4 regions of the Arthrobacter sp. TE12231 genome follow, and region 2 is predicted to be linked to each of the others. Evidence: predicted binding sites of a transcription regulator. Region 2 holds the regulator's gene; each other region holds the start of a gene.
The links. Region 2 encodes HrcA, which represses chaperone genes, less so after heat shock. Its sites were predicted from a motif close to TTNGCACTCGNNNNNNNCGAGTGCNAA; they were not measured.
Positions count from the first base shown of each region.

Region 1: the regulator HrcA is predicted to act here: its motif matches at 2,812-2,838, upstream of groES (co-chaperone GroES).
Region 3: the regulator HrcA is predicted to act here: its motif matches at 2,579-2,605, upstream of ACVWYS_RS04240 (FmdB family zinc ribbon protein).
Region 4: the regulator HrcA is predicted to act here: its motif matches at 3,250-3,276, upstream of groL (chaperonin GroEL).

Region 1 covers NZ_JBSSFS010000001.1:892,362-897,638, reverse strand. Annotated here, with positions in the region: gene ACVWYS_RS04165 (acyltransferase family protein) at 1-388, opposite strand, end outside; gene groL (chaperonin GroEL) at 669-2,279, opposite strand; gene groES (co-chaperone GroES) at 2,360-2,656, opposite strand; gene ACVWYS_RS04150 (hypothetical protein) at 3,386-3,898, opposite strand; gene ACVWYS_RS04145 (THUMP-like domain-containing protein) at 3,965-5,197, shown strand; gene ACVWYS_RS04140 (shikimate 5-dehydrogenase) at 5,213-5,277, opposite strand, start outside.
Region 2 covers NZ_JBSSFS010000001.1:1,847,328-1,852,604, forward strand. Annotated here, with positions in the region: gene hemW (radical SAM family heme chaperone HemW) at 1-46, shown strand, start outside; gene ACVWYS_RS08370 (DUF4870 domain-containing protein) at 203-622, opposite strand; gene ACVWYS_RS08375 (DUF3097 domain-containing protein) at 767-1,615, opposite strand; gene hrcA (heat-inducible transcriptional repressor HrcA) at 1,946-2,959, shown strand; gene dnaJ (molecular chaperone DnaJ) at 3,038-4,168, shown strand; gene ACVWYS_RS08390 (16S rRNA (uracil(1498)-N(3))-methyltransferase) at 4,171-4,959, shown strand; gene ACVWYS_RS08395 (GerMN domain-containing protein) at 5,000-5,277, opposite strand, start outside.
Region 3 covers NZ_JBSSFS010000001.1:920,898-926,174, reverse strand. Annotated here, with positions in the region: gene ACVWYS_RS04260 (hypothetical protein) at 1-145, opposite strand, end outside; gene ACVWYS_RS04255 (GNAT family N-acetyltransferase) at 264-884, opposite strand; gene galU (UTP--glucose-1-phosphate uridylyltransferase GalU) at 890-1,807, opposite strand; gene ACVWYS_RS04245 (5-formyltetrahydrofolate cyclo-ligase) at 1,914-2,552, shown strand; gene ACVWYS_RS04240 (FmdB family zinc ribbon protein) at 2,701-2,958, shown strand; gene ACVWYS_RS04235 (RcpC/CpaB family pilus assembly protein) at 3,459-4,088, shown strand; gene ACVWYS_RS04230 (AAA family ATPase) at 4,313-5,277, opposite strand, start outside.
Region 4 covers NZ_JBSSFS010000001.1:3,427,428-3,432,704, reverse strand. Annotated here, with positions in the region: gene ACVWYS_RS15345 (uracil-DNA glycosylase) at 1-291, opposite strand, end outside; gene ACVWYS_RS15340 (DUF3263 domain-containing protein) at 455-748, shown strand; gene ACVWYS_RS15335 (LytR C-terminal domain-containing protein) at 843-1,478, shown strand; gene ACVWYS_RS15330 (cold-shock protein) at 1,638-1,841, shown strand; gene ACVWYS_RS15325 (ABC transporter substrate-binding protein) at 1,841-3,163, shown strand; gene groL (chaperonin GroEL) at 3,459-5,096, shown strand.

The DNA.
Region 1 (5,277 bases), 950 kb from region 2:
CATAGGACAGGGAGGCCCAGCCCTGCGAGATCACTTCCAGCCAGCGGGTCCGGGGAAGGAACAGGATGCTTGCGGCAATGACGGCCACGATGACGGTGACGGCAGCCGGGACGAGGCGCCGGAAGAGGTGCAGCCAATGCTTGAGCAGGGCCATGGGTCGGCCCTGCTCGTAACGGCCGACGAACTGCAGCGTCATGAGGAACGCCGAGATCAGCAAGAACACGTCCACACCGCCGGAGACCCGCCCCAACCAGATGTGGTAGCTCATGACCATCAGCACGGCCAAGGACCGGAGCCCCTGAATTTCGGGCCTGAAGGTGGACTTTCGGCCGGCCTGGGGCGCGCCGTCGGATCGGGCAGGTGCGGGTAGGGTTCTTTGCTGTGTCATAGAAAAACCCCTCAAACCGGTAACCAAAACGTCTATGTTATCCAACCGTAATGTTCATGGCCAATCGTCGCGGCGGGCATAGAACTCTATTCAGTCATGCCAAGGTGTGAGTTTCCAGTGAATTGTCAGCATGAAGGCAGCACGTCGCGGCTGAGTCGCGCCAGGACTTGGCGCACTTCGGGAGCATTTTCGCGGCAGTCCCCGGGCGCAAAAGCAGGACCCGGGCACAAAAAAGGGACGGCCCGGCAAGTTGCCGGGCCGTCCCCTGTGCGGGCCGAAATTAGTGCTGGTGGCCTGCGTGCTCGTCTTCGTCGGCCGGCTTCTCCACCACGAGGGTTTCCGTGGTGAGGACCAGCGCAGCGATGGAAGCCGCGTTGCGCAGGGCCGCACGGGTCACCTTGACGGGGTCGATCACGCCGGCGGCGATCAGGTCTTCGTACTCGCCGGACTTGGCGTTGAAACCCTGGTTGACGGCGGATTCTGCCACCTTGGCAACAACCACATAGCCGTCGAAGCCGGCGTTCTGGGCGATCCAGCGCAGCGGCTGGGTCAGGGCCCGGCGGACGATGCCGACGGCGGCAGCCGCGTCACCTTCGAGAGCCTGGACGGCTGCGTCCTCGTCGAGGGCCTTCAGCGCGTGGATGAGGGCGGACCCGCCACCGGCGACGATGCCTTCTTCAAGGGCGGCGCGGGTCGAGGACACTGCGTCCTCGATGCGGTGCTTCTTTTCCTTCAGCTCAACCTCGGTGGCAGCGCCAACCTTGATCACGCCGATGCCGCCGGCCAGCTTGGCCAGGCGTTCCTGCAGCTTTTCCTTGTCCCAGTCGGAATCCGTGCGGGTCAGCTCGGCGCGCAGCTGGGCAACACGCGCGGCGACGTCCTCGGCCGAACCGGCGCCGTCGACGATCGTGGTGTTGTCCTTGGTGACCGTGATGCGGCGGGCGGTGCCGAGCACCTCAAGGCCAACGGAATCCAGGCTCAGGCCCAGCTCCGGGGAGACAACCTGTGCACCCGTGAGAGTCGCGATGTCCTGCAGCATGGCCTTGCGGCGGTCGCCGAAGCCCGGGGCCTTGACGGCGACGACGTTCAGGGTGCCGCGGATGCGGTTGACGATGAGCGTGGACAGGGCCTCGCCCTCGACGTCTTCGGCAATGATGAAGAGCGGCTTGGAGCTCTGCAGCGCCTTTTCCAGCAGCGGCAGGAATTCCTGCACCGAGGAGATCTTGCCCTGGTTGATCAGGATCAGGGCGTCCTCGAGGACAGCTTCCTGGCGTTCCGCGTCCGTGACAAAGTACGGGGACAGGTAGCCCTTGTCGAACTGCATGCCCTCGGTGAGGACCAGTTCTGTCTGTGTGGTGGAAGATTCCTCGATGGTGATCACACCATCCTTGCCGACCTTGCCAAACGCCTCGGCCAGGAGCTCGCCGACCTCGTCGCTCTGGGCGGAGATGGCGGCAACGTTGGCAACCTGCGTGCCTTCGACCGGACGGGCGTTTTCCAACAGGCGGGCAGCGACGGCCTCGACCGAAACCTCGATGCCACGCTTGATCTCGCCCGGGGCGGCGCCTGCCGCAACATTGCGCAGGCCTTCCTTGACCAGGGCCTGGGCCAGCACGGTGGCGGTGGTGGTGCCGTCGCCGGCAACATCGTTGGTCTTGGTGGCGACCTCCTTGGCAAGCTGCGCGCCAAGGTTTTCGTAGGGGTCGTCCAGCTCGATTTCACGGGCGATGGTCACACCATCGTTAGTGATCGTGGGAGCGCCCCACTTCTTGTCCAGCACGACATTGCGGCCGCGCGGGCCCAGCGTGACCTTGACGGTGTTGGCGAGCTTATCGATGCCGGCTTCAAGCGACCGGCGGGCAGCGTCGTTAAACGCAAGCTGCTTTGCCATGGTTTTGTCCTTTCAAGACAGAACCCCGCGCAACTGATCCGTTCATGGCGAAGGATCGGCTGCGCGGGGGACCAAGAGAGTTACTTTACGACGATCGCCAGAACGTCGCGGGCGGAGAGTACGAGGTACTCCGTGCCGCCGGTCTTGACTTCGGTTCCGCCGTACTTGGAGTAGATAACGACGTCGCCGACGGCAACGTCAACGGGAACGCGGTTGCCGTTGTCGTCAAAGCGGCCGGGGCCTACTGCAACAACTTCGCCTTCCTGCGGCTTCTCCTGTGCGGAGTCCGGGATAACCAGGCCTGAAGCCGTGGTCTGCTCGGCTTCGAGCGGGCGGACAACAATACGATCCTCAAGAGGCTTAATAGAGACCGACAAGGACCTCTCCTATTCGTCAGCAAATTCGTGGACTATGAAGCGGTGATGCCATGGCGTACAGACCGTCGTCGCGGTGCCGGCAGCAGCCTGGCTGTGAAGCTTCAGGTGTTAGCACCCTCCTAGGGAGAGTGCTAATGACGACTCTATGTAAATGGTTAGCACTCGGTCAAGGCGAGTGCCAGAAATTCATCTCGGGTGAACAGCTCCCCCGCGCGGGACATGCTCATTCTTTGCTGCAGCCAGCGGACACTTCGGCATCATGCTCCCTGCCCGCGCCAAGCGAGGGACATGTCCAACAGGTAGCGGCTACCCAGGAGGACATGCCCATTCTTTGCTTCCGCCACCGGACACTTCGGCATCATGCTCTCTGTCTGCACCAAGCAAGGGACATGTCCAGCGCATGCTGGCTGCCCAAGGGGGGCATGTCCACCGGATGAAGGCTGCTCAGTGGGAGATGCCCATTCTCTGCACCGTTCATTGGACACTTCGGCATCATGCTCCCTGCCCGCGCCAAGCGAGGGGCATGTCCAACGGGTAGCGGGCACTCAGGGCATGTCCAGTGCATGCGGGCTGCCCGAGAGGACATGTCCAACGGATGAAGGCTGCTCAGTGGGAGATGCCCATTCTTTGCTGCAGCCAGCGGACACTTCGGCATCATGCTCCCTGCCCGCGCCAAGCGAGGGGCATGTCCATCCGGGCCTGCTGGGTCCATGGGGCCTGGCGCGTGCCCTACTCGCCGGCGAGGTCCTCGAAGTCCACGTCTTCGCCTTCTTCGTCGTCGCGGTCACTGCCTTCGTCGTTCCGATGCCGGTACATCACCAGGGCTCCGCCGCCGGCCAGCAGGACGCCGGCGATGAGGAAGATGATGCCACCGAGCCTGGCCGTGGCATAGGTGTCGCGGATGGCCCGGGCCTCGTCCGTGGCGTCCTGTACGTTCTTGCCGCCGACGGAATAGACCGTCGCGTTGAAGGAATCGAGGAAGAAGATGATCACCAGCAACGCGATACACACGACGGCGATCACCGCTCCGGCGATGATCGCCGGCCGTGCGTAGCGGGCCAGTCCCTGCTGATGGCTATGGCGCACCCGCCCGCCGTCGTCCCGCCCGCCGTCGTCCTGCCCGTCCACGTCCTGCCCAGCGTCGTCCTGCCCAGCGTCGTCCTGCCCGTCCGTATTCTGACCGCCCGTGTTCTGCCCGGATGTTTCCTCTGACGTGCTGCCGCCTGTACCGCTGTCTTCCATGTCGTCAAGCCTAGTCCCCGTGGTCCGGTCGCAGCGTGCCCGCGGCGCTGAACTACGCTGGAAGGCATGACTGACGCACCGCAGGAACACATTGCCCCGATCCTCACGCCCGAGGGCTGGGAGCTGCTGGCGTCGCTGGGCCCGTACCGCGAGGACGAGGCCTTCCGCCTCACCGCGGCGCTGCGCAAGGCCGGCCACTCCCCCGAGCTGGTCTCGGCGGTGCTCACCCAGTCCCGGTTGCGGACCAAGGCCGAGGCCAAGTTCGGTGAGTTCGCCCGGCAGATGGTCTTCACCAAGGCCGGCCTGGAGCAGGCCACCCGGCTCACGGTGGCGGCCCGGCACGCGCAGCGGTTCGTCGAGGCCGGAATCAGCCATGTCGCGGACCTCGGCTGCGGGCTGGGAGCCGATGCCATGGCCCTGGCGTCCATGGATCTCATGGTCACCGCGGTGGAAATGGACGAGACCACGGCTGCCTGCGCCACGATGAACCTGATCCCCTTCCGCAACGCCACCGTGGTCCACTCCGATGCCACCGCGGTTTCCCTTGAGGGGGTCGACGGCGTCTGGCTGGACCCTGCCCGGCGCACCACGTCCACTTCGGGAACCAAGCGGATCTGGGATCCGGAGGACTTTTCCCCGCCGCTGTCCTTCGTCGAGTCGCTGGCCGGCTCCGGGCGCGCCGTCGGCGTCAAGATGGGGCCGGGCATGCCGCACGATTCCGTGCCGGCGGACTGCGAAGCCCAGTGGGTCTCCGTCGGCGGGGACGTCACCGAGGTGGCGCTGTGGTTCAACGCCGTCCGGCGCCCCGGCGTCCGGCGTGCTGCCCTGGTGCTCGGGCCGCTCGGTGCCGCTGAACTCACCAGCGGCGAGGACTTCGGGGGCGGCCCGGCGGCGCCCGTGGGCCCGGTGGAGGGCTACCTGTACGAGCCCGACGGTGCGGTCATCCGCGCCGGACTCGTGGCCGACGTCGCCCTCCAGCTGGGCGGGCACCTCGTGGACGAGCACATCGCCTACATCTGCGCCCCGGAGTTGCGCGAGACCCCGTTCGCCAAGGCCTACAAGGTCCTGGACGTGATGCCGTTCAACGTCAAAGCGCTCAAGGCTTGGGTCAAGGACCAAGGGATCGGCGTCCTGGACATAAAGAAGCGCGGCACGGCCGTCACCCCGGAAGAACTGCGCAAGCAGCTCCTGCCCGGCGGAAAACCGGCAGGGTCCAAGAGCAAGGCCAAGAAAGCGGCCACCCTGGTCCTCACCAGGATCGGCGAGGACCGGGTGGCCATCTCGGTGGAGCCCGTCTAACTCGGGCGGCCGGGGCTACTGAGCCCGGGTGAACTCTTCGGCGGCCTTGACCTGCTCGTCGGTCGGCCGGATCCCGGTGT
Region 2 (5,277 bases):
CCGGCTCCTGGCCGACGCCGTGGTCCGCAGGATCCTGCCGGACTAAGGCGCTGCCCCTCTGGCCGGGGAGCCCGGCCGCGCCCGGGCCGTGGATACACAAAGAGCCGGCCGCTGCCCCTTTGGGGGCAGCGGCCGGCTCATTCTGTTCGGGACCGGAGGTTTGGGGCCGGGCCGGCTTAACGCCGGGTTGCTTGATCCCGGTCTATTTGATCCAGCGCAGGTTGAACTCGTAGCGGTGCGGCTGGCCGCGGTTGACATGGATACCCGCCGCCACCGAGAAACAGGTCACGGCGATCCAGATCACCGTGGCGAGCACGGCAAAGAGGTTGCCCACCACGGGAATGAAGACCAGCAGATTGGCGAGCACGGCCGCGATGGTCGGCGGCAGGGTGAAGTTGAGGGCTTCCTTGGACTCCTGGGCCGTGAACGGGCCACGGTCCTTGAAGATCAAGTAGATCAGCAGCGACGGCACGCAGCCCAGGATGCCGCCGAAGTGCGCCAGCGTGGCCCACTGCCGGTCCTCGCCGGCCGTCAGCGGCAGCGCATTTGCCGGAACGCCATGGTACGGGGGCTGGCCATGGCCGGCCTGGTTGCCCGTGTGTTCGCGTGCGTTATCTGCCACGGTGAAGCCCTTCGGATTGCGGTGATGCGTTGCTGCCTGGGTTGTGCCTGGAATAGCCGGGACCGCGCTGGGAGCGCGGCCGCCGTTTCAAGAATACTTGCTTGGGCGCGTAAATGGAGATCACGGAGCGGCCGCCGCGGCGCGCTACGGCACGGTCAGGAAGTCAATGACCTCTTCGACGCGGCCCAGCAGGGACGCCTCCAGGTCGGCGTAGCTGCGGACCGCGCCGAGGAGCTTCTGCCAGCCGAGGCCGATGTCCTCCTTGGTGGAGTGGGGCCACCCGAACGCCGTCAGGATGCCGGTTTTCCAGTCCACGCCGCGGGGGATCACCGGCCACCGCTCAATCCCCAGGACCGCGGGCCGGATGGCCTGCCACACGTCCACGTAGGGGTGGCCCACAATCAGGACGTTGCCCGCGGCACCCGGCGAAGCCATGACGGCGTCGGCGATCCGCGACTCCTTGGAATCGGGCACCAGGTGGTCAACCAGCACGCCCAGCCGGCGCCCCGGACCCGGGCGGAACTCCGCCACCGCGGCCGCGAGGTCGTCAATGCCGTGCAGCGGCTCGACGACGATTCCCTCCACCCGGAGGTCATCGCCCCAGACCTTCTCCACGAGCTCGGCGTCGTGCTTGCCTTCCACCCAGATCCGGCTGGCCTTGGCCACCTGTGCGCGCTGTCCCGCCACCCGGACCGAGCCCGACGCCGTGCGGCCGGGACCGGCGGCCGGCGCCGCCTTCGGCGCCGGAGGCATCAGCCGGATCGGCTGCCCCTCCAAAAGGAAGCCAAAGCCGAGGCGGAAGGACCGGGACTTGCCCCGCCGGTCCTCCAGCGCCACCACGTGCATGCCGCCGGACTTCTCCACCCGGGTCACGGCGCCCACCCAGCCGGACTGGACCTCCTCGAGGACCATCCCGCGTTCCACCGGGACTTCCGGCAACTGCGTCTTGGCGGGGGCGGACAGGTCCTGGGGCCCCCAGTTCTGGTACGACATCTCTACACGCTTACTTTGCACTCGGAATGTACGGCGGTCGGTGGAACTCTCCGGGGCCCGAAGGGGCCCGAACCGGACCACAGGGGCGCGGCGACGGTAGCGGCTGCCGCGGTTCCCGCGCCGTCGTGACGGATCCCCGTGATCCCGCAGGCAACGCCCGGAGCGAATCCAATGCTAACAACGCGGCGACTCATATTAGACTGGTTAGCACTTAGGCATGTCGAGTGCTAACCCCTGTCCGGTCACGGACCGCCCCCGCACGACGCGGGGACGCGAACCGAACGGTCCTGGGGCGGCACCGGCTGCGGGACCGTCGATTGGAGGTGGAGCGTGAGCGAACCACGCAAACTTGAAGTGCTGCGCGCCATCGTGGAGGACTACGTCCATTCCCGCGAGCCAGTCGGGTCCAAGGCGCTGGTTGAACGGCACCATCTTGGTGTCTCCAGTGCCACGATCCGCAATGACATGGCCGCACTGGAAGACGAAGGCCTCATCACGGCACCGCACACGAGTGCCGGCCGGATTCCGACGGACAAGGGCTACCGGCTCTTCGTCGACCAGATCTCGGCCGTCAAGCCGTTGTCTCCGGCCGAGCGCCGGGCCATCCAGGCGCTGCTGGAAGGATCAGAAGACCTCGACGACGTCCTCGACCGCACCGTGCGGCTCCTGTCCCAGCTGACCAACCAGGTCGCCGTCGTGCAGTACCCGCTGCTCAGCCGCGCCCGTGTGCGGCACATCGAATTCGTGCTGCTGGCGCCCCGGAAGGTCCTGGCGGTCCTGATCGCGGACACCGGAAAGGTGGAGCAGCGCGTGATCGACGTCGGCCAGGAGATTGCCGACGACGCACTGGCGGAGTTGCGCACCCGTTTCCTGGCCAGCCTCTCCGGAACCCCGCTGAGCCTGATGCCGCAACTGCTGCCCGCCGTCGTGGCGAGCGGCCCGCCGGCGCGCCGCGGCGCAGCCCAGGCCCTGGCCCGCGGCCTCGAGGCCCTGGCCACGAGCAGCCGCGAGGAGCGCATGGTCATGGCCGGCACCGCCAACCTGGCCCGCTCCAACGTGGACTTCCCGCTCAGCATCGGCCCCGTGCTGGAGGCCCTCGAGGAGCAGGTGGTCATGTTGCGCCTGCTCAGCGAAATGGCCGAAGACCCGCGCGGTGTCACGGTCAGCATCGGACGGGAGAACCCCTACGACGGCCTCGCCGAGGCCTCGGTGGTGGCCACCGCCTACGGGCCGGACGCCACGGCCAAGGTCGGAGTCCTCGGGCCCACCCGGATGGACTATCCCACCACCATGGCCGCCGTCCGCGCGGTGGCCCGCTACCTTTCGAGGATCCTTGGGCCCTGACCGGCCCGGGACCGAACGCTACTTTTTGCCCGACAGGCAGTGCCCCACAGGCAGAACAACAAGGAAGAGATACACACTTTGAGCAGCCACTATGACGTTCTTGGAGTCTCCCGCGACGCAACGGGGGAGGAAATCAAGAAGGCCTACCGGAAACTGGCCCGGACCCTTCACCCTGACGTGAACCCGGGGGAGGACGCCTCGGACCGGTTCAAGGCGGTCACCCACGCCTACGAGGTCCTTTCCGATCCGCAGAAGCGCCGGGTCTATGACACCACCGGCAATGAGAACGGCACCGACAACGGCTTCGGCGGCGGCAGCTACTCCGGCCAGGGCTTCGCCTTCCAGGACATCTTCGAGACCTTCTTCGGCGCCGGCGGCGGCCAGGGCGGCCCGGCGTCCCGGATCCGCCGCGGCCAGGACGCGCTGATCAGCGTACGGATCGACCTCCGCGACGCTGTGTTCGGCGTCAACAAGAAGCTCGAAGTGGACACGGCCGTCATCTGCCCCACCTGCGAGGGCTCCTGCTGCCGCGAGGGCAGCCACCCGGTCCGCTGCGACATCTGTGGCGGCAGCGGCCAGGTCCAGCGTGCCGTGCGGTCCATCCTCGGCCAGGTCATGACGTCGGCTCCCTGCGGCTCCTGCGAGGGCTTCGGCACCGTCATCAAGGACCCCTGCAACGAGTGCAGCGGCCAGGGCCGGATCCGCAGCCGCCGTTCCCTGACCGTCAAGGTCCCGGCCGGCGTTGCCACCGGCACCCGTATCCAGCTGTCCGGGCAGGGCGAGGCGGGCCCCGCCGGCGGCCCGGCCGGTGACCTGTACGTGGAGATCCGGGTCAACAATGACCCTACCTACGTCCGCGACGGCGACGACCTCCACGCCAGCCTCAACATCCCCATGACGGCTGCCGCGCTCGGCACCGAAATCACCCTGGAGACCTTCGACGGCGAGCAGGAGATCGACGTCAAGGCCGGCACCCAGTCGGGCGAGGTCATCACCCTGCGCGGCCTCGGTGTGACGCACCTGCGCGGCCACGGCCGCGGCGACCTGAAGGTGCACCTGCAGGTTGAAACGCCGGTCAAGCTCGATCACGCCCAGGAAGAACTCCTCCGCCAACTGGCCAAGCACCGCGGCGAACACTTCACCGCGGGAAAGCTTGCCGCCAGCGGCGGCGTCTTCGCCAAACTGCGGGATCGGCTCGGTAACCTGTAGCGGTGAGTAACCCGGTCTTCTTCACCGCCCCAGGCGCCCTGGACCAGCAGGTCCCCGGCTCGGACTTCGTCCTCGAAGGCGCCGAAGCCCGCCACGCCATCACCGTCAAGCGGCTCGCCGTCGGGGAGGCCGTGGATATCGCCGACGGCGCCGGCAAGCGCCTGACCGGCACCGTCGCCGCCGTCGCTCCGGGCGAACTGACCGTCGAGTGCCTGGACCTCCTGGCGGAGCCGCAACCCGCGATCCGGCTGGTTCTGGTCCAGGCCCTCGCCAAGGGCGACCGCGACGAACTCGCGGCCGAAACCGCCACCGAACTGGGCATCGACGCCGTCATTCCCTGGCAGGCCGAGCGGTCCATCGTGCGGTGGAAGGCCGAACGTGCCGCGAAGGCGCATGCAAAGTGGCAGTCGGTGGTGACCGCGGCCGCCAAGCAGGCCCGCCGGGCCTGGATCCCGGAAGTCCGGGCCGCCGTCGACGGTGCCGGGCTGCAGGCGGCCGTGGCAGCCGCGGACCTCGCGGTCATCCTGCACGAAGACGCCGTCCGCCCCCTGCGGCAAGTGCTTGAGGCCTGGCTGGACAGTGCTGCTGAGGGCGAGGCGGCGCCCGGCAGCGACGGGCCCCGTGAAGTACTGCTGATCGTGGGCCCGGAAGGCGGCATCAGCCCGCGGGAGGTCACCCGGCTGTGCGACGCAGGAGCGGTGACAGCCCTGCTGGGCCACCATGTGCTGCGCTCGTCCACGGCAGGACCCGCCGCCACCGTGCTGGCCAGCGACATCCTCGGACGCTGGTAGCCGGCAGCATGACTATTTGCCCGTTACTATTTGCCCGTGACTAGTTGACCGTGAAGCCGCGGGTGTCGGTGAACACTTCCCTGGAGCTGTCCGCCGGGTCCACCTGGGACACGCGGACTTCATAGCGTCCCGGGCCGAGGTTCACGGACAGGGTGAACAGCCCGGACTGCGCGGAATCGGCCGAAGCCGTCGCGTTGCCATTGAGATAGGCGGATTTGGCGTTATCGCCGTCCACCTTGAGGATCTCCCAGCGAAGCTTCCCGCCTTGAACGGTGCTCCGGCCGCTGATCTTGACGGACCCGTCAGCGACGGACATGC
Region 3 (5,277 bases), 930 kb from region 2:
GTTCTATGTCGATGACGTCCGCCAGGAATTCGCCTGCAGGCTGCAGCTGGTGGCGCCCGTTCCGCAGAACGTAGGGTGCCACCCACACGATCCAGAGCGCAACAGCAATGACAAGGATCACAGAGCTGCTAAGAGGGAAGTCCACACTCAAAACCGTATGAGGTATATGGGGTGCTAGGCCGCATTGTCAGGGGTGTGTCGCGGGCGCGCCGGCAATTGGTGGGGGCCGGGGCGTAGTGGCTGGTCAGGCGGCTATCAAGGGCTCACGCCGGCCGGCTCCGCAACCACCGGGCGAGAAGGCCTTCCGGCACTTCCTCAGCCGTGAGCGCGAAGGTGCGGTGGTCGGCCCATTCACCGTTGATGTGCAGGTATCGGGGCCTGAATCCTTCGTCGCGGAACCCGAGTTTTTCCACCACTCGCAGGCTCGGCCCGTTTTCCGGCCTGATGTTGATTTCCATCCTGTGCAGGCCAAGGGTTCCGAAGCAGTAGTCCGTCGCCATGGCCACGGCGGTGGGGGCAATCCCCCGGCCGGCCCGGTCCTGATCGACCCAATAGCCCAACGTCGCCATCATGGCCGATCCCCAAACGATCGAGGACACGGTCAGCTGTCCCACGATCACTGGCTTCTCGTGCCCAGGCCTCCATTCGGCGATCACGAACGGCAGGGCCGTGGCCTGTGCGGCCTGGGCCTTCAGCGACCGCACCATCTGCCGGTAATCCGGCAGGCCGCCGCCGGGGACCGGGTTTGATGCCTCCCAAGGGGCAAGCCACTCGCAGTTGCGTGACCTAAGCGCTGTCCACTCTTTGCGGTCCCGGTACCGGATAGGGCGCAACACGATGTCGCCGCTCTCCAGAGTCACCGGCCAGGTGAAGCTGCCCCCCACGGGAATTACTTGGCGAGGCTGGGGGTAAGGCTGGACGCGAAGCCGGGCAGCCATTCGCGCAGGCCCGGGCCGAGGTCCTCGCTGTCGCAGGCGAGCTGGACACAGGCCTTGAGGTAGCTGAGCTTGTCGCCGGTGTCGTAGCGGCGGCCGCGGAAGACGACGCCGTACACGCCGTAGCCCTCGCCGGTGCCGGTGGAGAGTTCCTGCAGTGCATCCGTCAGCTGGATTTCGCCGCCGCGGCCCGGCGCGGTGCGCTCGAGCACTTCAAAGACGGCCGGGTGCAGGACATAGCGGCCAATGACCGCGAGGTTTGACGGGGCGTCCTCGACGTCGGGCTTCTCCACGAGCTGCTTGACGCGGACGTACTCCTCACCGGCGATCGCCTCGACGTCGGCGCAGCCATAGGCGCTGATCTGGGACGGGTCCACCTCGATCAGCGCGACCACCGACCCGCCGGTCTTGGCCTGTACTTCGATCATGGTGCTGAGGAGCTCATCGCGGGCGTCGATCAGGTCATCGCCCAGGAGCACGGCGAACGGTTCCTGGCCGACGTGCTGCTTGGCCCGGAGGACCGCGTGGCCGAGGCCCATGGGGTCGCCCTGGCGGACGTAGTGGATGTCGCCGAGGTTGCTGGCGGCCTGGATGGACTCGAGCTTTGCCGTGTCACCCTTGGCTTGGAGGGTGGCTTCGAGCGTGGGAACGCGGTCGAAGTGGTCCTCCAACGCCCGCTTGTTGCGGCCCGTGATCATCAGGATGTCGTTCAGGCCGACATTCACGGCCTCCTCGACCACGTACTGGATGGCCGGCTTGTCAACGACAGGCAGCATTTCCTTGGGCATGGCCTTCGTGGCCGGAAGAAACCTGGTACCAAGGCCCGCGGCGGGGATGACGGCCTTGCGGACGGAAGCATTGGGTGTATTCACTCGACTAATCTAACGGAGGGACCAATCATTGCGTAATTATTCGGCCTGCCCCGCGGGCCCCCTGACGTTGCGGAGCAGGCTGCACGATGCAGAGGACGGACCAGTCATGGCGTCAAAAGACGAAATACGCTCCAGCCACAGGGCAAGGCGTGCGGCGCTCCCGTTGGACGCGCTCGATGCCGCAGCGGCAGGCATCACCCGCCACGGACTCGAGTGGGCATCCGATCTGACCGGCGGCCGCCGGGCTACCTTCGCCGCGTATCTGGGCGTGGGCGCCGAACCGCCCACGCTGCCGCTGCTGTCAGCCTTGGTCGATGCCGGGCACCGGGTGCTCCTTCCCGTCTGCGAACCCGAACTCGAACTCAGCTGGGTGTACTGGACTCCGGAATCCGGGTTTGTCCGCAGCCGGTTCGCCCCCATCCAGGAGCCTGTTGGCGAGCGCCACAGCACCGCGGTGACGCTGGACGCCACCGCAATCTTCCTGCCGGCCACTGCAGTGGATTTCTCGGGCAACCGCATCGGACAAGGCGGCGGCTACTACGACAAGTTCCTTGCCACATTGGCCGCCCTGTCCTCCGCGTCCGGCTCGTCCGCGGCCGGCAGGGCGTCCGACGCCGTACCGCTGCCGACTGTCGCCGTCGTCTACGACACTGAGGTACTGCCCGCGGGCAGTATTCCCGCCGAGTCCTTCGACCGGAAGGTCGACGCGGCGCTGACACCGGGCGGGATCATCCGGCTCCGCTGATCGGGGGTCCTGCGGGGGTGATAGAATTAGCACTCAGGCCCTGCGACTGCTAAGACGGAACCCGCCGACAGGTATATCGATAGATATATCGACCGGTCCCGACTCGACAGCACGGGACCTGCTCGTTTGTCCCAGAGGAGGATTTCCAGTGCCCACGTATGCATATGCCTGCAAGGACTGCAGCCACGCCTTCGAGATCGTGCAGTCGTTCAGCGACAACTCCCTGACGTCCTGCCCCGAGTGCCAGGGCACGCTGCGCAAGAAGTTCAACAGCGTCGGCGTTGTATTCAAGGGATCCGGCTTCTACCGGACCGATTCGCGCGACACCAAGGGCAGCACAGTTGCCCCGGCCCCCGCTGCGGCTCCCGCACCCGCAACGGCGCCTGCCCCGGCCGCCGCCAGCTAGGGTCCCAAGGCTGCCATCCGTGCAGCCCTGGTGCACCGTCTCCGGACGGAACCGTCCGCCTAGCCTCCGGCCGCCGCCCCGGAGCGTTGTTCGCGAAAGACACCGCTGCCAAGGCAGCACCGTGGCCGCAGTCCCTGTGCCGTGCAATCGCGCACTAATGCCGGCATGCCGCAGCCTACACAGTCCTTCCTGCCTCCCGTTGTCCACATAAGCAGTTCCGCGACTCCCGCGAGCATGCCAGAGTCCGTAGCGTGGCGGCCATGGCACCCTCACTCAACCCGGCTTCCTGGCCGTCTTTCAAGGCCTCTTCGCTGCCGCCCCGGCCCGGGAACGGAGCGATGCCCGCCAGCTGGGCACGCTCCGGGATCCGCTCCGCTGGCCTCCTTCCGCCCACGTTTCCTTCTGCCGGCAGCTCCATCCGGAATTACACCCGGCCCGGGAGACCGCCCCGGCAGCGGTTGCCGCGCGGCAGGCCGCCGCGACGCCGCCTGGGCAACTGGTTGAGCCGGAACCGCCGGCTACTGGCGGCGCTCATGTTGTGCATCGCCGCTGGCCTGACTGTTCAGCAGCTAACTCCTGCGCCCGCCGACACCGCCACTGCGTTCGCAGCCGTAGCGGATCTTCCCGCCGGAAAAACCCTGGAACCAGGCGACGTCCGCATGATCAGCATCCCGCCCGGCCTAGTGCCGGCCGGCAGCCCGGGCGGCGAAAACGCGTTCGAGGGCAAGCAGTTGGCCGCACCGCTGCGCCAAGGCCAGCTCCTCACCGACGCCCAGATCCTTGGCCCTGGCCTGCTGGCCGGAAGCCCGCCCGGTTCCGCAGCCGTACCGCTCAGGATGGCGGATCCTGCGTCTATCCGGCTGCTCTCCCCCGGACAACTCGTCAACGTGGTGCTCACCGTCGGCAGCGGCTTCGAACAAGCCGCTGAAGGCCAAATCCTGGCCGAAGCCGTCCCTGTACTGTGGACCTCCGTGCAGGGCGGCAAGACGGGCCAGTGGTTGCCCGCAGCGGACGCTGACGCGGACGGGCTCATCGTCGTGGCAGCCGCGGCCGATCAGGCGCGGCGATTGGCCGGCGCATCAACCCAAGGCAAGCTGTTCTTCGTGCTTGTGGCGGCAGCGCCGGGGTGAGTGGCTGGGTGACTGGCGTGCACACTCTCGCCATGGCGAGCGCCCGGCTAAGAGCCTGACCGCCGGCGCGGTAGTCCTTGCATCGGATTACCGCAGGCTTCAGGGCGAGCACCCGGCTAAGTCCCTAACCGAGCGCCCGGCTAAGTCCCCGACCGCCGGCCGGTAGTCCCTGAGACCGATTGCGGTCGCCGGCGCCGCCGGCTACTCGGCACCGGCCTTACATCTCAACCCCAGTGCGGAGGCTTCTGCTCCTGGAGCCACGCATCGTGGTCGTAGTTCTCGGGCTGGTCGCCCCAGCGCCGCGGGTCGTCTTCGGCCGCCTTGTTCGGCAGCACTGCCCCGGCAGCCGTTGCTGGCGCCGCCGCGCGCCGGGACTTCTCCTTTGGCGTCGCCTGCTCCCGCGCTTCTCCGGCGGGCTGCCCCGCTGCCGACTCCCCCGCTGCCGACTCCCCCGCCGCCGGTTCCCGGGCCGCCGACCCGGAGTCGCCGTTCGCTTCAGCCGCGGTAGCGCCGCTGCTGTTCTGGATGTCGCCGTCTGCACTCATGGCGCCGGACTCCTTACTGCCTGTACTGCCTGTCATACCATTGTTGCCGGTCGTGGCTGCACCGTTTATGGTCCCAGCCTCTGGCCTCAGCAGGGGCGTAGCACCTGACTCGTGCGCATCCCCCGGCCGCGCTGCAGACTGAGTGGACGCGGTCTCGCGCCCATGAAAATCATCTCCCGCCGGTGCGTGCCCTGAGAAGACGTGGCTTTCCTGGCCCCGGGCGTCGTTGATCGCCAGGTTTTCAATGTCGTCGTCGAAGAACCCGTGGGATGCCCGGAGCCGACTGGACACGGCAGGCTTCTCCAACCCGAGGTAGCCGCCAATCCGGTCGGCGCAGGCCGAAGGATCAGTGAAGACCTCGATGGTCCACAGCGGCATATAACGCCAGCCAAGCCGCTCAAGCAGTTGCGGCCGGAGCCGGCTCCGTTCGCGGACGCTCATTCGCCGGTAGTGGCCGGTGCCATCGGACTCAATCGCCACTGGACGGGGAATCTCCGCATCCTCCTGGCCGATCGTGGTCATCGGATCGGCGGCGGCCACCATGTTGAGGACGCCGTCGTACTGGTGCCACACGCGCGCACCGCGGGCCCGGAGCCGGTCGCCCAGGTCTGCCACGAGCGGATCAGCGCCGAGCGCCTGCTCGC
Region 4 (5,277 bases), 1.6 Mb from region 2:
CGTCGGATACGGGTCCTGTCCCACGATCAGGACCCGCACGCCGGACAGCGGCTGCCGGAAAGCGCGCAGGAGGTTGGACGGCGACGGGAGGACCTCATGACCCGCGGCCGCGTCGCTGGCGAGGTAGTGCAGGACGTCCCGCAGCTGTGGCTCCACCGGCGCCAGCGCCTCGGCCCAGTCCTGGGCAACCAGCTCGCTCAGCGGCTGGCGTGCCAGCTCCGCGAAGCTGAGGTTGTCGGCGGCTGCGGGCTCCAGCTCGAACAGGGCATCGGAATCAAACACAGGTCCCATTCTCCCGCACGTCCGCGCGCGCCGCCCGTTCCTGGACCGCGCCCAAATGACAACCCTGTCGTTCGGCCGTAGCATGGGACTGACTTTTTACCGGATCCAGCCAAGGGAGTGTGTCGTGGCCGAAACAGCGCAAGAGCACGTGCTCGCGGGGGATTTTGACGGAATTTCCGAGTCGGGGGACAGCCTGGGGGCGGTGGCGGACGAATCGCCGCTGAGTGCCCGTGACCAGCAGATGCTTGCTTTGGAGCGGCAGTGGTGGAAGTACGCCGGGGCCAAGGAACAGGCCATCCGCGAGCTCTTCGACCTTTCCGCCACGCACTACTACCAGATCCTCAACGCCCTCATCGATACCGAGGAGGCGCTGGCCCACGATCCCATGCTGGTCAAGAGATTGCGTAGACTACGTACATCACGCCAACGTGCCCGCACTGCCCGTCGTCTGGGAACAGATTCGTAAAGTAGCGCCACGCGCAGCCGGATTCGCAGGTCCTGTTGCGCCCGCTTCCGGCCTCGGGCACCCCGTATGAAATCAGCAAGGACGTCGTTTAACCATGACCAAATACGCTCGGGATGAATTTGATCGGGTCCCCGAGACCTCTACCCGGCAGGGTGTCCACCGGACCGTCGCCGAATCGCGCCGCCGGAGCCTGGTTCCCATCCTGGCGGCGGGCTGCATAGCGCTGGCCATCGGCCTGGTGGCCTTCCTGATCCTGCCCAAGCTCGGCTTTTCTGCGGGCCAGGCATCGGCCGTCTCCGCCGGCAGCAGCGCGTCCGCCAGCAGCAGCCCGTCTGCTACGAGCCCGGCGAGCCCCAGTCCCGAGGCGACCAGCACGGCCCCGGCCAGCCCCGAAGCTGCCACGACGGCGCCGGAAGCCTCGCCCTCTGCAACACCGGGGGACACTGCCGCCGGCGTGGACAAGACGCAGCCGGTGACGATCTATAACGGGACCACCACCGCCGGCCTCGCCAGCAGGGTCGGCGGCACCGTCAGTTCCGCCGGCTGGGTCCTGGGCCAGACGGGCAACTGGCCCGGCGTTCCCCAGCAGACGTCGGTGATTTTCTACAGCAGCGTGGACCAGAAGGGCAACGCCGAGGCTCTGGGAACGCTCCTGGGCATCGACACCCTGGTGGAGTCCGCCGAGTTCAACATGCCTCTCGTCGTGGTGATCGGCCCCGGCTTCCAGTAACCCATTCCGGTTACGCCTCAATAACTATTCACCGGCGGGTCTGCCCGTCACCGGCATTACTGCGGGACGCTGTGGATACAGTGGCTGCGGATTTCTCTTCGCAGTCCGCGGCGCACATCGACGTGGGCCGCACGCAAGCTAGTTGAAAGTGTGGACACCATGGCACTGGGAACCGTCAAATGGTTCAACGCCGAAAAGGGCTACGGCTTTATCACTGTCGACGGGTCCGAGAACGACGTCTTCGTGCACTGGTCCGCGATCATCGGGGAAGGCTACCGCGCCCTGGATGAGGGCCAGCGGGTGGAGCTGGAAATCGGCGAGGGCGAAAAGGGCCCGCAGGCTGAAAGCGTTCGGCCCGCCTAGTGGCACTTCCCGCCCTCACGGACACCCCGCGGGACACCGCCCGGCGTCGCACAGGAGCTTTCCCGTTGGGCCGCGCCCTGGCAGCGGGAACGGTAACGGCCCTGGCACTGACAGGCTGCCTGGGGCCTGCGGGCAGCGCCCGCGTGGCCAGCGCCGACGCCAGTGGCGACGGTACCCTGCGCATCGGCCTAATCCTGGACAACACCGGGCGGCAGAACTTCCTCAACGCCCCCCAGCTCGCGGCCGCACAGCTTGCCGTCAAGGACATCAACGCCGCCGGCGGCCACAAAGGCAAACCCGTGGAGCTGCTGCCGGAAACCATCAGCACGGACACCGCCGCCCAGGCCAAAGCGCTCGTGGCCGCCAAGGCCGACGTCGTGATCGGTCCCACTGATTCCAGCCGTGCCCCGGCCGCCATCGACGTGCTGTCCAACGCCAAGGTAGCGCTCATTTCGCCGGCCAACTCTGCCAGCGGGCTCAGCAACTACAAGAGCGGCGGCTACTACTTCCGCACCGCGGCGGCCGACGTCGCCCAGGCCTCCGTCCTGGCCAAGCTGGCCAAAGACGGCGGCGCGAATACCCTGGCCGTCCTGCACGAGGAAGGTGACTACGGCAAGGATGTCGCCGCCGCCGTCGACAGTGCGGCCAAGCAGTCCGGCATGGACACCGTGGCGGACGCGGAGTTCAAACCGGGCCAGGCGCAACAAGCTGTTGCCGCCGCGAAAGCCGCGAATCCCGACGCCGTGGTCCTGGTCGCGCGCGATGGCGCCCAGGGCGCCATCGCCGAACTGAACAACGCCGGCCTTGCTGGGAAGAAACTCGTCCTCAGCGACGGAGCAGTCAACCAGTACGGCTCCGGGCTGGGCGCACGCGCTCTCGACGGCGCACGCGGGATCCTGCCCGGTGTGTTCCCCTCCGCCGCCTTCCAGGCGGACCTCGTGGCGGTAGATCCCGGGCTGAAGGACATGACGTTCGCCGCCGAGACGTACGACGCCGTCATCCTGGCCGCCGTCGCTGCCGCCGCGGCAGAGGACGACGCCGGAACCTCCATCGCGGCGTCCCTCGTCCCCATCTCCGGCGGCGCCGCGGCAGCAGACGGCCAGACCGCCAGCCCGGCCGCTAGCAAGGTGTGCACGAGCTACAAGGACTGTGAAGACGCGCTGCATGCAGGCCAGCGTCCGGACTACGACGGCCAGTCCGGACGGATCAGCTTCGATTCCCACGGGGACATCACTCAGGCGAACTACGTGGTCTACACCTACGGCGAGGACAACATGGCCAAGATGAGCGGCACGGAGACCGCCAGCAGCAACGGCGGCTGATCGCTCATAGCGTATTGGGCCCGCGTGGCGGGCGGTTCGGGCCGGCCACTGCTTGCACTCTCCCCGGGGGAGTGCTAATTATTGAGTTAGCACTCCAGCGCACTGACTGCTAACACGACGCCCGGTCCGCCCGGCCGCGAAGTGAGGCGGCCGGTCCAGGAGCTAAAGAAACACCTTGCTGGGGTGAGATCCCGGACCCAGCGGCATACAGAGGCCGCCGGGTTGGGATCGTCCGTCGCGGGCACCGCAGCGAAGGTTCATTCTTAACGACTGTCCCGAAAGGACTACTGCCGTTATGGCCAAGATCATTGCATTTGATGAAGAGGCACGCCGCGGTCTTGAGCGGGGCCTGAACATCCTCGCCGACGCCGTCAAGGTCACCCTCGGCCCGCGGGGACGCAACGTCGTCCTCGAAAAGAAGTGGGGCGCCCCCACGATCACCAACGATGGTGTTTCCATCGCCAAGGAGATCGAGCTGGACGATCCTTACGAGAAGATCGGCGCCGAGCTGGTCAAGGAAGTTGCCAAGAAGACGGATGACGTCGCTGGCGACGGCACCACCACGGCCACCGTGCTGGCCCAGGCCCTGGTCAAGGAAGGCCTGCGCAACGTCGCGGCCGGCGCTGACCCGCTGTCCCTCAAGCGCGGCATCGAGAAGGCCGTCGAAGCCGTCACTCGCGAGCTCCTGGCCTCCGCCAAGGAAATCGAGACCAAGGAAGAGATCGCCGCCACCGCGTCCATCTCTGCTGGCGACAACGAGATCGGCGCCCTGATCGCCGAAGCCCTCGACAAGGTCGGCAAGGAAGGCGTCATCACGGTCGAGGAGTCGAACACGTTCGGCCTCGAGCTGGAGCTCACCGAAGGCATGCGCTTCGACAAGGGCTACATCTCCGCTTACTTCGTCACAGACGCCGAGCGCCAGGAAACGGTCCTTGAGGATCCCTACATCCTGATCGTCAACTCCAAGATCTCCAACGTCAAGGAACTGGTTGCTGTCCTCGAAAAGGTCATGCAGTCCAACAAGCCGCTGCTGATCATTGCCGAAGACATCGAGGGCGAGGCCCTGGCCACCCTGATCGTCAACAAGATCCGCGGCACCTTCAAGTCCGTTGCCGTCAAGGCTCCGGGCTTCGGCGACCGCCGCAAGGCGCAGCTGGCCGACATCGCCATCCTCACCGGTGGCCAGGTCATCTCCGAGGAAGTCGGCCTCAAGCTTGAGACCGCCGGACTCGAACTCCTCGGCAAGGCCCGCAAGGTTGTTGTCACCAAGGACGAGACCACCATCGTTGAGGGTGCAGGCGACGCCGACCAGATCGCCGGCCGCGTGTCCCAGATCCGCGCCGAGATCGAGAACTCGGATTCCGACTACGACCGCGAGAAGCTGCAGGAGCGCCTGGCCAAGTTGGCCGGCGGCGTTGCAGTCATCAAGGCCGGTGCCGCAACCGAAGTCGAGCTCAAGGAACGCAAGCACCGCATTGAGGACGCTGTCCGCAACGCCAAGGCTGCTGTTGAAGAGGGCATCGTCGCCGGCGGTGGCGTTGCCCTGATCCAGGCCGGTGCCAAGGCATTCGCGAACCTGCAGCTCTCCGGTGACGAAGCAACCGGTGCGAACATCGTCCGCGTTGCCATCGACGCCCCGCTGAAGCAGATCGCCTTCAATGCCGGCCTCGAGCCCGGCGTCGTGGTGGACAAGGTCCGCGGCCTGCCCGCAGGCCACGGCCTCAACGCAGCCACCGGCGAGTACGTCGACCTGCTGGCCGCCGGCATCAACGACCCGGTCAAGGTAACCCGCTCTGCCCTGCAGAACGCGGCTTCCATCGCCGGTCTGTTCCTCACCACCGAGGCCGTTGTGGCCGACAAGCCGGAGAAGAACTCCCCGGCTATGGGCGGCGGCGACGACATGGGCGGCATGGGCGGCATGGGCGGTTTCTAACCACCCGGCTTCCAGCCACCTGAACTAATTGTTCAACGACGGCGGTCCCACCTTCGGGTGGGGCCGCCGTCGTCGGTTAAGCACATCCCCGCCCGGACACCCTCCCTCACTTAACGCACTGATCCAGCCGACGCCGCCTCAGGTATCACGGTGATCACGCGACTGCTCTGCTGAGAACGGC